Regions from separate parts of the Mycolicibacterium sp. SMGY-1XX genome, predicted to be linked through region 1. Evidence: predicted binding sites of a transcription regulator. Region 1 holds the regulator's gene; the other holds the start of a gene.
What was found. Region 1 encodes LexA, which represses DNA repair genes until DNA is damaged. Its sites were predicted from a motif close to CGAACANNTGTTCG; they were not measured.
Positions count from the first base shown of each region.

Region 1 (5,072 bases):
GCGGGCGGCAAGATCTTCTTCTCGCCGGACACGGGCGCGCACGTCGTCAGCGGCACCATTCTGGAGAAGTATGAGGCCGCGGGTGGGCCTACCGGCGAACTCGGTTTCCCGACCGCCAACGAGGCCGACGGCGACGTGCCCGGCAGCCGGATCAGCACCTTCGGCGCCGAGGGTGACCCGGTGATCGTGTGGACTGCCGAACACGGCGCCGTGATCGTGCGCGGGCCGATGAAGGCGGCGTGGGACGAGCTCGGCGGGAGTGGCGGTGATCTCGGCGTCCCGATCGCCGACCAGACCGGCGACGGCACCATCACGCAGAACTTCAGCGGCGGGCAGGTCACGTACAACAGCAGCACCAACAGCTTCAGTACGCAGCCGCCGGAGCTCGCCGAACGGCTGGCTGGACTCGATCTCCCCCAGCAGGCCAGCCCCACCTCGGCGCCTGCCGCTGCGCCCGCGGCTCAGGGTGATGACAGCGGCACCGAGGGATCGGGTTCGAAGAGCTGGTACCTGTGGGTGCTCATCCCGCTGGCGATCCTGCTTCTGGCCTCGTTGGCGGCGTTCGCGGTGATGCGACAGCGCCGCAACGCCGGCCCAGGCGCCGGCGGCGGTTTCCGTCCGGGTGGTGCGCCGGGGAACCACGACGTCTTCGATGAGGCCTCGCATGGGGGGCGCGACGAGGACGAACACGCCAGATGGGAATCCGCGGGCGCAGGACAGAGCAGTGGGCCGTCGAAGTTCGGCGATGCCGAGCCCGACGACACCGACTACCTGGCCGCGCAGCCGCCGTGGGCCAAACGTGAGCCCGGCGCCCAGCCGTGGAGCGAGCCGGCCGTACCGACCGCGGGGTTGGCGGCTGCCGCTACCGGCCCCGATCTGTTCACCCATCACGGTGCGCACGAGGCCGAGGACTTCACCGCCGATGTCGAGGAGCAGGACCCCGACGCCGTTGACACCGCGCCCACGCCGGTACAGACGGAATCCGGGGAGCCGTCCGGCCGCCACGCCGCGGCGGGCGCGGAGGAGTCCCGGCCACCGTGGCTGACTGACCAAGATGCTCACGTGCCGGGGCCCGGCTCCCTGTTCGCCCCGGTATACGGTGCGGCGCCGCCGCCGGCGCAGGAAGAACCGGCCGCGCCGTCGTCTGATGTCGATGAACCGGGCTACGCGGCGCCCGTCGGCGCGACCTTCGAGGATGGGGACGGCGGCCTGTCACCGTCTCCGTACGCCGAGCCCGGGTATGGGCAACCGGATGCTTCGTTGTCCGGCGAAACGCCGAGCGAGTACGGACGGCCGGAGTACGCACAGCCGGAGTACACGCCGTCGGAGTACGCACAGCCGGAGTACACGCCGTCGGAGTACGCACAGCCGGAGTACACGCCGTCGGTATTCGAGCGACCCGATGACGAACGGCCGACAGACGGCCCGTCACCGACCGCCTCGTCGGCGTCGCCTCCGGCGATCCATCTTCCGCTGGATGACCCCGATGAAGCGCCGGAGGGTTACCCCATCAAGGGAAGTATGCGCACGGGGACCTACCACTCGCCCGGCTCTGCTTCCTACGATGTGACGGTCGCTGAAATCTGGTTCGCCTCAGAGGATTTGGCCGAATCCAACGGATTCACCAAAGCGGAGTGAGCTCACCCGCCCCCGCGGGATGGGTCAGCTCACTCCGTCCGGGTCAGATCTTCCGGATGACGGTGACAACCTTGCCGAGGATCGCGGCGTCGTTGCCCGGGATCGGGTCGAACGCGGGATTGTGCGGCATCAGCCAGACCTGACCGCTGGTGCGCTTGAAGGTCTTGACCGTGGCTTCGCCGTCGATCATCGCGGCCACGATATCGCCGTTGTCGGCCACGGCCTGCTGCCGCACCACCACCCAGTCCCCGTCGCAGATGGCCGCGTCGATCATCGATTCGCCGACCACCTTGAGCAGGAACAGCGATCCCTCGCCCACGAGTTCGCGGGGTAGCGGGAAGACGTCCTCGACGGCCTGTTCGGCCAGGATCGGACCGCCGGCAGCGATTCGGCCGAGCACCGGGACGAAAGTGGGTTCCGGCAACGCGTCCGAACCCGCGACGTCGGTGAGCACTGCCGGCGCGGCCTCGTCGGCACCCCGGACATCGACGGCTCGCGGCCGGTTCGGGTCACGGCGCAGATAGCCCTTGCGCTCGAGAGTGCGGAGTTGGTGGGCGACCGACGAGGTGGACGTCAGGCCCACGGCATCGCCGATCTCACGGATGCTCGGCGGATAGCCCCTGCTGGTCACCGAGGCGCGGATCACCTCGAGGATGGTGCGCTGCCGTTCGGTCAGCGATGGATCGGGGGAGTTGTCACGCGGTCTACCTGTGCCGCCTTGCGCGTCTGAACCTGTGCCAGTGCTGTCACCCATGGCCCTGAATGTAATCGCAGCGACCGACAGAATCAAACATGTGTTCGAGGCGTGTCGCGGAACCGGGTGCCCGTCGCTGTGCGCGGCCTGGTGCCCGGCGGCCGATTTCACTAAGTGGGGCTGGAGTGACGCCTGGGGCGGAAGCTTTTGTCGGTGGGTCGTTCTATGGTTCGGCTACAAATCGATCACATGTTCGGTTGGCACTATCTTATCGAACATGTGATCGACTAGATTCGAACACAGGAGCGAACGATGGCACAGCTCAACCGGGCTCGGCACCGGATCTCTGCAGGACACCATTTTCTCGGGTCGGAAGGAACGGACATGACACTCATCGACACTCTGCCTCCGCGCCACGCGCAGCCGCGTCCCGTGGACGGCGCGCCGCGGCCGGTACGTCGGCGCACCGACGCCGGACAGGTGCGGCGCAGGCCGATGGAGGTGCGTCCGGCCGGTGCGCCGGTCCGCCGGCGCGGTACGGGTGTGCCGGTCTCGCGGGCGCCGCATCGTCGTCGCCGGAGCATCACGCCGGTCACCACGGTCGGGCTGGCGCTGCTGGCGGCGCTGATCACCGTGTGGCTCGGCGCTGTCGCCCAGTTCGGTGAGGCCATCCAGGGCGCCACGGCCCCGACTCCGAGCAAGCTGGCCGTCGTGCAGGTGCAGAGCGGGGAAACGCTGCAGACCGTCGCGGCCCGGGTCGCTCCCGGCGTGCCGATCGGCGACACGGTGCAGCAGATTCGCGAGCTCAACCAGCTCGAGAGTGTGGCCTTGACGGCCGGTCAGACGCTCATCGCGCCCGTGGGCTGAGTCCGTGTCGGACCACGACGAATCCAGGTGGTGCACAACCGCGATGGCGATGGGAATGCGCAGGACTGCGCCCAGAGCGATGGCGGTGGCTCAGCTCGGCGCGGCGCAGGTACTCTCTGAAGCGGGAGTAACACGTGTCCAGTGCGGCGAAGGAGCGGTGATGCACTGTCCTTTCTGCCGGCATCCGGATTCTCGTGTGGTCGATTCCCGCGAAGCCGATGAAGGCCAAGCCATTCGACGTCGGCGGTCATGCCCGGAATGTGGCCGGCGGTTCACCACGGTCGAGACCGCAGTGCTCGCAGTGGTCAAGCGGAGCGGCGTCACCGAACCGTTCTCTCGCGAGAAGGTGATGCGCGGCGTGCGACGGGCGTGCCAAGGCCGTCAAGTAGACGAGGACGCACTGCACCATCTCGCCCAACAGGTGGAGGACACCATTCGTGCGGCGGGTTCACCAGAGGTGCCGAGCAATGAGGTCGGCTTGGCGATTCTGGGACCGCTTCGCGAGCTCGACGAGGTTGCCTATCTGCGATTCGCGTCGGTGTACCGCTCGTTCTCGTCGGCCGAGGACTTCGAACAGGAGATCCGCGCGCTGCGCGAGCACCGACGGGTGACGGCCACCAGTTGAAACAGGAGTCCGAGGCTGCGAGGTAGTCGAAGGGTTCCGGGCTCGCAGGCGGTCACGCCAACTCGACGTTGGTGACGCCATCGCTGACCACCCGGCCGGCGACATGAACCCATCCGTCCGGACTCCACCGCGTGCGGATCTGTGACCCTTGTCCTTGCGTGATCGCCAGGTCGCGACTGAGGTACTCGGTGATCCGCACTGCCGCCGCGCCGGTGGCCTCGTCCTCAGGGACTCCGAGATTGGCGGCAAACATTCGTGAGCGCAGTGCACCGGCGTCGCGGTCGAGCCAGGTCCACAGATAATGCTGAATGTCGTCGGAGTAATCGCTGGGATCGGCGGCGGCCAGCTCCTCGAGTGAGGGGAGTTCGCGAATCGCGAACTCCGGTGCCCATTCCGCGCGGGCGCTGATCGATGTCAGCTCATCGTCACCGTCGAGGCCGTAACCGACCTGGACGATCCCCGCGGGAACCTGCAGAGTGTGCACCGGTGTGCCTTGGTCCTTCAACCACCACGAGGCGCCGACGGTGGGATGGCCTGCGAACGGCAATTCGGTTGCCGGAGTGAAGATCCTGGCGTGCGCCGTACTGCTCCCGGGTGCCGGCAGGTCAATGAAAACAGTTTCGCTGTAACCCAATTGCGTGGCCAGCCGTTGGCGGTCTCGAGGCGCGACGGCGGTGGCGTCGACCACACCCAGGGGATTTCCGAACTTGCCGGCCGAATCGGTGAACACCCGTAGCACTGTGACATCGATACCCATGGGTCGACTCTACTTGCCGTTTGGCGCCGTTCGGCGATCCCGTGAATCAGGTCGCGCTGCGCTCGTCGGTGCCCATCGCATCGAGCACCGCGACCTTGGTGTCGACGGTGCCCGACATCGCCCGCTCGCTGATGCCGCTGCGCAGCAGTTGGCGCAATGCCGTCTGGTCGTACTCGGCGGGTTCGGTGGAATCGATGAAACGCTCCACCACCTCGACGAAGCGATCCGGGTCGTCGTGGAAGGGGAAGTGTCCGGACCCCTTGAAGATCTCCAGTTGCGAACCCGGCATCGCCGCATGCGCCATGTGGGCGTGACTGACCGGGATCACCACGTCGCGGTCGCCCCAAATGAGCTGAACCGGAACCGATTCGGTCAAATAGCAGCGGTCCAGCATGGTGACCACCTGGCCGCGCCAGTCGACGACAGCGCGCAGTGTGCGAGTGAAAGCCGAGGACGCGGTGGGTTCGGGAAGATCGCGCAGGATCCGAAGG
Region 1 covers NZ_CP101139.1:3,000,804-3,005,875, forward strand. Annotated here, with positions in the region: gene NL241_RS14755 (LGFP repeat-containing protein) at 1-1,638, shown strand, start outside; gene lexA (transcriptional repressor LexA) at 1,682-2,392, opposite strand; gene NL241_RS14765 (LysM peptidoglycan-binding domain-containing protein) at 2,717-3,199, shown strand; gene nrdR (transcriptional regulator NrdR) at 3,360-3,824, shown strand; gene NL241_RS14775 (PhzF family protein) at 3,877-4,581, opposite strand; gene NL241_RS14780 (alpha/beta fold hydrolase) at 4,628-5,072, opposite strand, start outside.

Region 2 (5,072 bases), 3.6 Mb from region 1:
ACCACCACGGCGCACACCACCCACAGGATGCCGCGCCAGCCGATCTGGCCCACCAGCAGACTGCCGGCGAACGGGGCGATGACGGGTGCCACCCCGCCGACGATCATCATCAAGCTGAAGGCCCGCGCCGCTGCCTTACCGCTGGCGAGGTCGGACACGATGGCCCGGCCGATCACCATGCCGGCGGCCCCGGTGAAGCCCTGCGCGAAGCGAGCGCCGGTGAGGACCTCGATGGTGGGCGCCGACGCAGCCACCGCGCTGGCACCGACACACAGCAGGGTGCCGGCCAGTAGTGGCCGAAGCCGGCCCAGTCGGTCCGACAGCGGGCCGAAAACCAGCTGGCCGAGGGTGATGCCGAGCAGGAACGCCATCAATGTCAGCTGCACCGCTGACGCGCTGGCCTCGAGTACTCCGGCCATTTCCGGAAACGCCGGCAGATACAGGTCGGTGGCCACCGGGGCGACCGCCGACAGCAGCGCCAGCGCCAGGAGAAGAGAGGTGGTGATGCCCCGGTCCGGCGTGGTCACCCCCGCGTGGCGTGCGCCGGCCACGTCGATATCAGTCATGGAAGTCTTCAAAGTAGTTATTTATTGATAACTATACAATCATAACTATCCTGTCGTACGATCGCGGCATGACCGACGGCGACGAACTGGCCGAACTGGCCCAGCTGATCCTCAGCGTCGCGCGGGAGATCCGGTTCCGCGGATACGACGACCCCGAGGCGGTGAGCCTGAACGCTTCGGAGGCCAACGTCATGCGCTACATCGACACCCACCCCGGCACCACGCCCAGCGCGGTCGCCGACGCGACCGGCCTGCGGCGCAGCAACCTGAGCACGGCCCTGCGCGATCTGGAGTCGCGTGGATTCGTCGAGCGCCGCGTCGACCCCAACGACGGGCGGGGAGTCAACCTGTTCCCGACCCCGCGGGCGGCGCGCAATCTGGAGCTGGTGCGACGCGAGTGGGCGCATGCCCTCGACGTCGGCCTCGGTGCTGATCACCGAGACATCGCTTCGGCGAAACGGCTGCTCCAGCGGCTGGAGGGCGGACTGGTGGCGGCCCGGCGCCGGTGATCGACCGCGCGCCGAGGGTGGGGTTCACTGTGCACCGCGACAAGCCGCAGGGTTTACTCGACTCCGCCGAAGTCAACAGGTAGGCAGCGGGAGGAGGTGGCGGCGCTGAGATCGACATCATCGGTGAGATCCGCCGTGCGCTGCGTCCACCGTCCCACCGGCAGCGACGGACCGTCATGGCGCTAGAGGCGGGCCAGGTGTTCGCCGGCTACGAGATCGTCGGCACGCTGGGTGTCGGCGGTATGGGTGAGGTGTACCTGGGTCAGCATCCCCGGTTGCCCCGTCGGGACGCGCTCAAGATCCTCCGCGGAACCGTGATCGAGGACCAGGAATACCGTCAGCGCTTCATCCGCGAGGCCGACATCGTTGCCGGGCTCTCGCACCCCAACATCGTCAGCGTGCACGACCGTGGCGAGGCCGACGGCCAGCTGTGGATCGCCATGGACTACATCGACGGCACCGACGCCGGCAAGCTGCTGGCCGACCGGTACCCCGACGGTATGCCGGTCGAGCTCGTCATCCGGATCGTCCGCGGCATCGCCGATGCGCTCGATTACGCGCACCAGCGCCAGCTGCTGCACCGCGACATCAAACCGGCCAACATCCTGATCACCGACGTCGACTCGGACGAACCGCGAATCTACCTCGGCGACTTCGGTATTGCGCGCTGGGCTGATGACACCAGCAAGCTGACCGCCACCGACGTGGCGGTGGGAACGGTGGCATACGCGGCGCCCGAGCAGTTGATGGGCGGCGACGTCGACGGCCGCGCCGACCAGTATGCGTTGGCGGCCACGGCTTTTCAGCTGCTCACCGGTAAACCGCTATTCCAGCACGGGAATCAGGCGGTGGTGATCAGTCAGCACATCAGCTCCGAGCCGCCCGATATCGGCGAGCGCAGACCCGAGCTCGCGGCGCTCAGTCCGGTGTTCGCGCGTGCGCTCGCCAAGACACCCCGGGAGCGGTTCGCCAGCTGCCGGCAGTTCGCCAGGGCATTGGAACAGCAGCTCGGTGTGCCCGACGACGACTCGGACGCCACCCAGTTGGCGTTCCCGTCAGGCCCGGGTAAGGCCCGGGGTGGCTCGCCGCGGCGAAACATGTTGTGGGTCGGGGGCATTGCGGCGGTGGTGTTGATCGCCGCGCTGGTGGCCACCATCGTGGTGCTCGAAGTCCGCAAACCGGACGAGCCGGCTACCGGCGCCCAACCGACCGCGGTGCCGCATCTGCCGGTGGTGATCATCGGCGCGGACTGCGAACCGCTGGGCGCGGCGGGCGAGAGCACCACCGGGGCGCAGGCGTACTGCGCGCATCTGCCCGCGGCCAATCAAGCGGTGTGGTCGCTGTACGAGGGCACCCTGCCCAGCCCCACCGTCACCCCCGGCCCGTCCGATGAGGTCTACCCGCCCGGCATCGAACAACAGGTGCAGCTGTGCGTGCAGCAGACCGGCAAGAGCCGCATCGAGTGCCGGGACGACGTGCGCCGCGGAAATATCAGCGGCCCGGCCTGATTCAGGCATAGTCTCACTACCCGCTTCCTCCCCACTTCCGATGTGCGAGCGCAACCTGCCGTCCCGTGTCAAGCCCCGTGCGTGGGGGTTGTGGATGAAGCGTTGACTGTGGATAAGTAGGCGCTTGTCGTGGTGGATTGCCTTGTGGCGCATGTCTTGTCGGTGGGCGTGGGTAGTCTCGAATGTATGTTCGAAGGCGTGATTGATCCGACCACTTGCGGGGATTTGTCCCCCGCGGCGATGGTCGATGCCATCGGCGCTTTCCACCGGGCTGAGGCCACCATGGTCGCGCACAAATGGACGATGATCGCCCGCCTGCTGGCCCACCACAAAGACCACGCCGCCGCCGAGGAGAAAACCTGGGCCTACGACGAATGGAACGCCGTGCGGGATCAGGTGGGCCCGGTGATGCGGCTGAGCGCACGGCGGGCCTCCACCCAGATGCGCCTGGCCGAAGGGCTGGCCCGGTGCCCGAAGGTCGCGGCACTCTTGGCGGCGGGGGTGATCAACACCCGGGTCGCTGAAACCCTGATCTACCGCACCGAGCTGCTGCTGCCGTCGGTGCAGGCCACCGTCGATGCCGAGCTCGCCGCCCGGGCGGGCGGCTACACCCTGCTCTCCGATGATGACTTGGTGCTGGCCGTGGATGCGATCATCGAAGAACACGATCCCGATGCGGTGCGCCGCTACCGTGAGGCTGCCCAAGGCTGTGATGTGGGGTTCGGTAAACGCGATGACGCTACCGGCACCGCGTCGCTGTATGGGCGGATCTCGGCAGCTGATGCGGAGTTGGGGATGCGGGTGCTGGATGCACTGGCCGCCACCGTGTGCAGCAACGATCCCCGCAGCAAAGGCGAGCTCCGCGCGGCGGCGCAAGGGGCGGTCTACGCCCGTCACGACCGGCTGGCCTGTCAGTGCGGTGACCGCACTTGCGAGGCAGCCAGTCTGCCTTCGGCGGTGCCGTCGGCGGTGATTCATGTGCTGGCCGAACAAGGCGCCCTCGAACATGTGCTGGCCCAGATCGACGCCCTGCGCCAAGCCCAGTCCACCGATGCCACCGCGGCCCCACCCACCATCGACTACGAGGTGCTGGCCCGCGAGGCCGCCGCGGCCGAAGCCGCCCGCATCCCCACCCCACCCCAACCGCCACCGTGGGAAAACAACACCCCCACAACCGAACCCGAACCCAAGCCGGAGCCAGAGGCTGGGCAGCCCGACGAACCGGCCGCCGATGACGGTGGCGTCGACTGGTCGCACTGGTGGACCACCTCACCCCGTGACGACGACGGGGAGGAGCCACCCTGGGCGCACCCCACCCCACCCGCGCTGGAAGCACCTGACAAGACAGACGGCGCCGGCGACGAAACAGGCGACGACATCGACGAGGGCGCTGACCGCATCAATGAGACGGACGAGTCCGACGGCGCCGTCGGCGACACCGGTACCGACGACCCCGACGCTGACGACGGGGACGAGGGCGAGCCGCCGTGGGGCACCGGCAGTGCCCCGCCACCCCCACCCGGACCCACCACCCCCGACACCGGCGGCGGAACCACCGCAGCCACCCCCGACGCAGACGACCGGGTGAACGACGCTGCCTCCGAGCAGGTCTGGACCCAGGATCTGCCGCAGACACCGGCCGCGCACACCCCACCACGACGGCCGCGCCCTGCAGTCACCCTCGGTGGCACCCTCATCCCACTCGACCAACTCGCCGCCATGCTCCGCGACGGCGCCACCGTCACCGCTCTCCCGATCCCGCCCGCGGCACCTGCCCGCGGTTACAAGTTCACCGGCAAGGCCCGCGAGTTCATCCAATGCCGCGATATGCGATGTCGGTTCCCGGGCTGCACCCGCAAAACCGAATACGCCGACATCGACCACACCGTCCCGCACGGCGACGGCGGACCCACCCATCCCTCCAATGGGAAGGTGCTGTGTCGAGAACATCACCTCGCGAAGACCTTTGGTGACGGCTGGTGTGACGAGCAATTGCCCAACGGCGACGTCCGCTGGACCGCACCCACCGGCCACACCTACATCACGCAACCGACGAGCAGACTGCTGTTCCCCGACTGGGATTCCACCACCGCCGCCCTGCCACCCCCGACACCCACAAGACACCGCACAGCGCACCCGGGTATCACCATGCCCACCCGCAAACGCACCCGCGACCAAGACCGCCAACAACACATCAACGCCGAACGCGAACACAACGCCCTGCAACGCGCGTTGGGGAAACCCCCACGAAAATCACCGTTCTAGAGGAGTCGCCGCACCGGTGGCGCCGCTGTCCCGGATTGACCGGGAGCTCAGAGACCTTCCAGATCGTCGGGAACGTCCACGGCGTACTGCCGCAACTCGTCCAGGCTGATCAACTCGAGTGTGCGTTCGTGGGTGCCCGCCAACACCACCGGGCATGCCTGGCCGTCACGGTGCGCACGCAACCAATTCGCGGCGGTGACACACCAGCGGTCACCCGGCACCAG
Region 2 covers NZ_CP101139.1:6,708,493-6,713,564, reverse strand. Annotated here, with positions in the region: gene NL241_RS32045 (multidrug effflux MFS transporter) at 1-566, opposite strand, end outside; gene NL241_RS32040 (MarR family winged helix-turn-helix transcriptional regulator) at 635-1,075, shown strand; gene NL241_RS32035 (serine/threonine-protein kinase) at 1,252-2,583, shown strand; gene NL241_RS32030 (HNH endonuclease signature motif containing protein) at 2,782-4,848, shown strand; gene NL241_RS32025 (DUF2237 family protein) at 4,896-5,072, opposite strand, start outside.
Region 2: the regulator LexA is predicted to act here: its motif matches at 2,763-2,776, upstream of NL241_RS32030 (HNH endonuclease signature motif containing protein).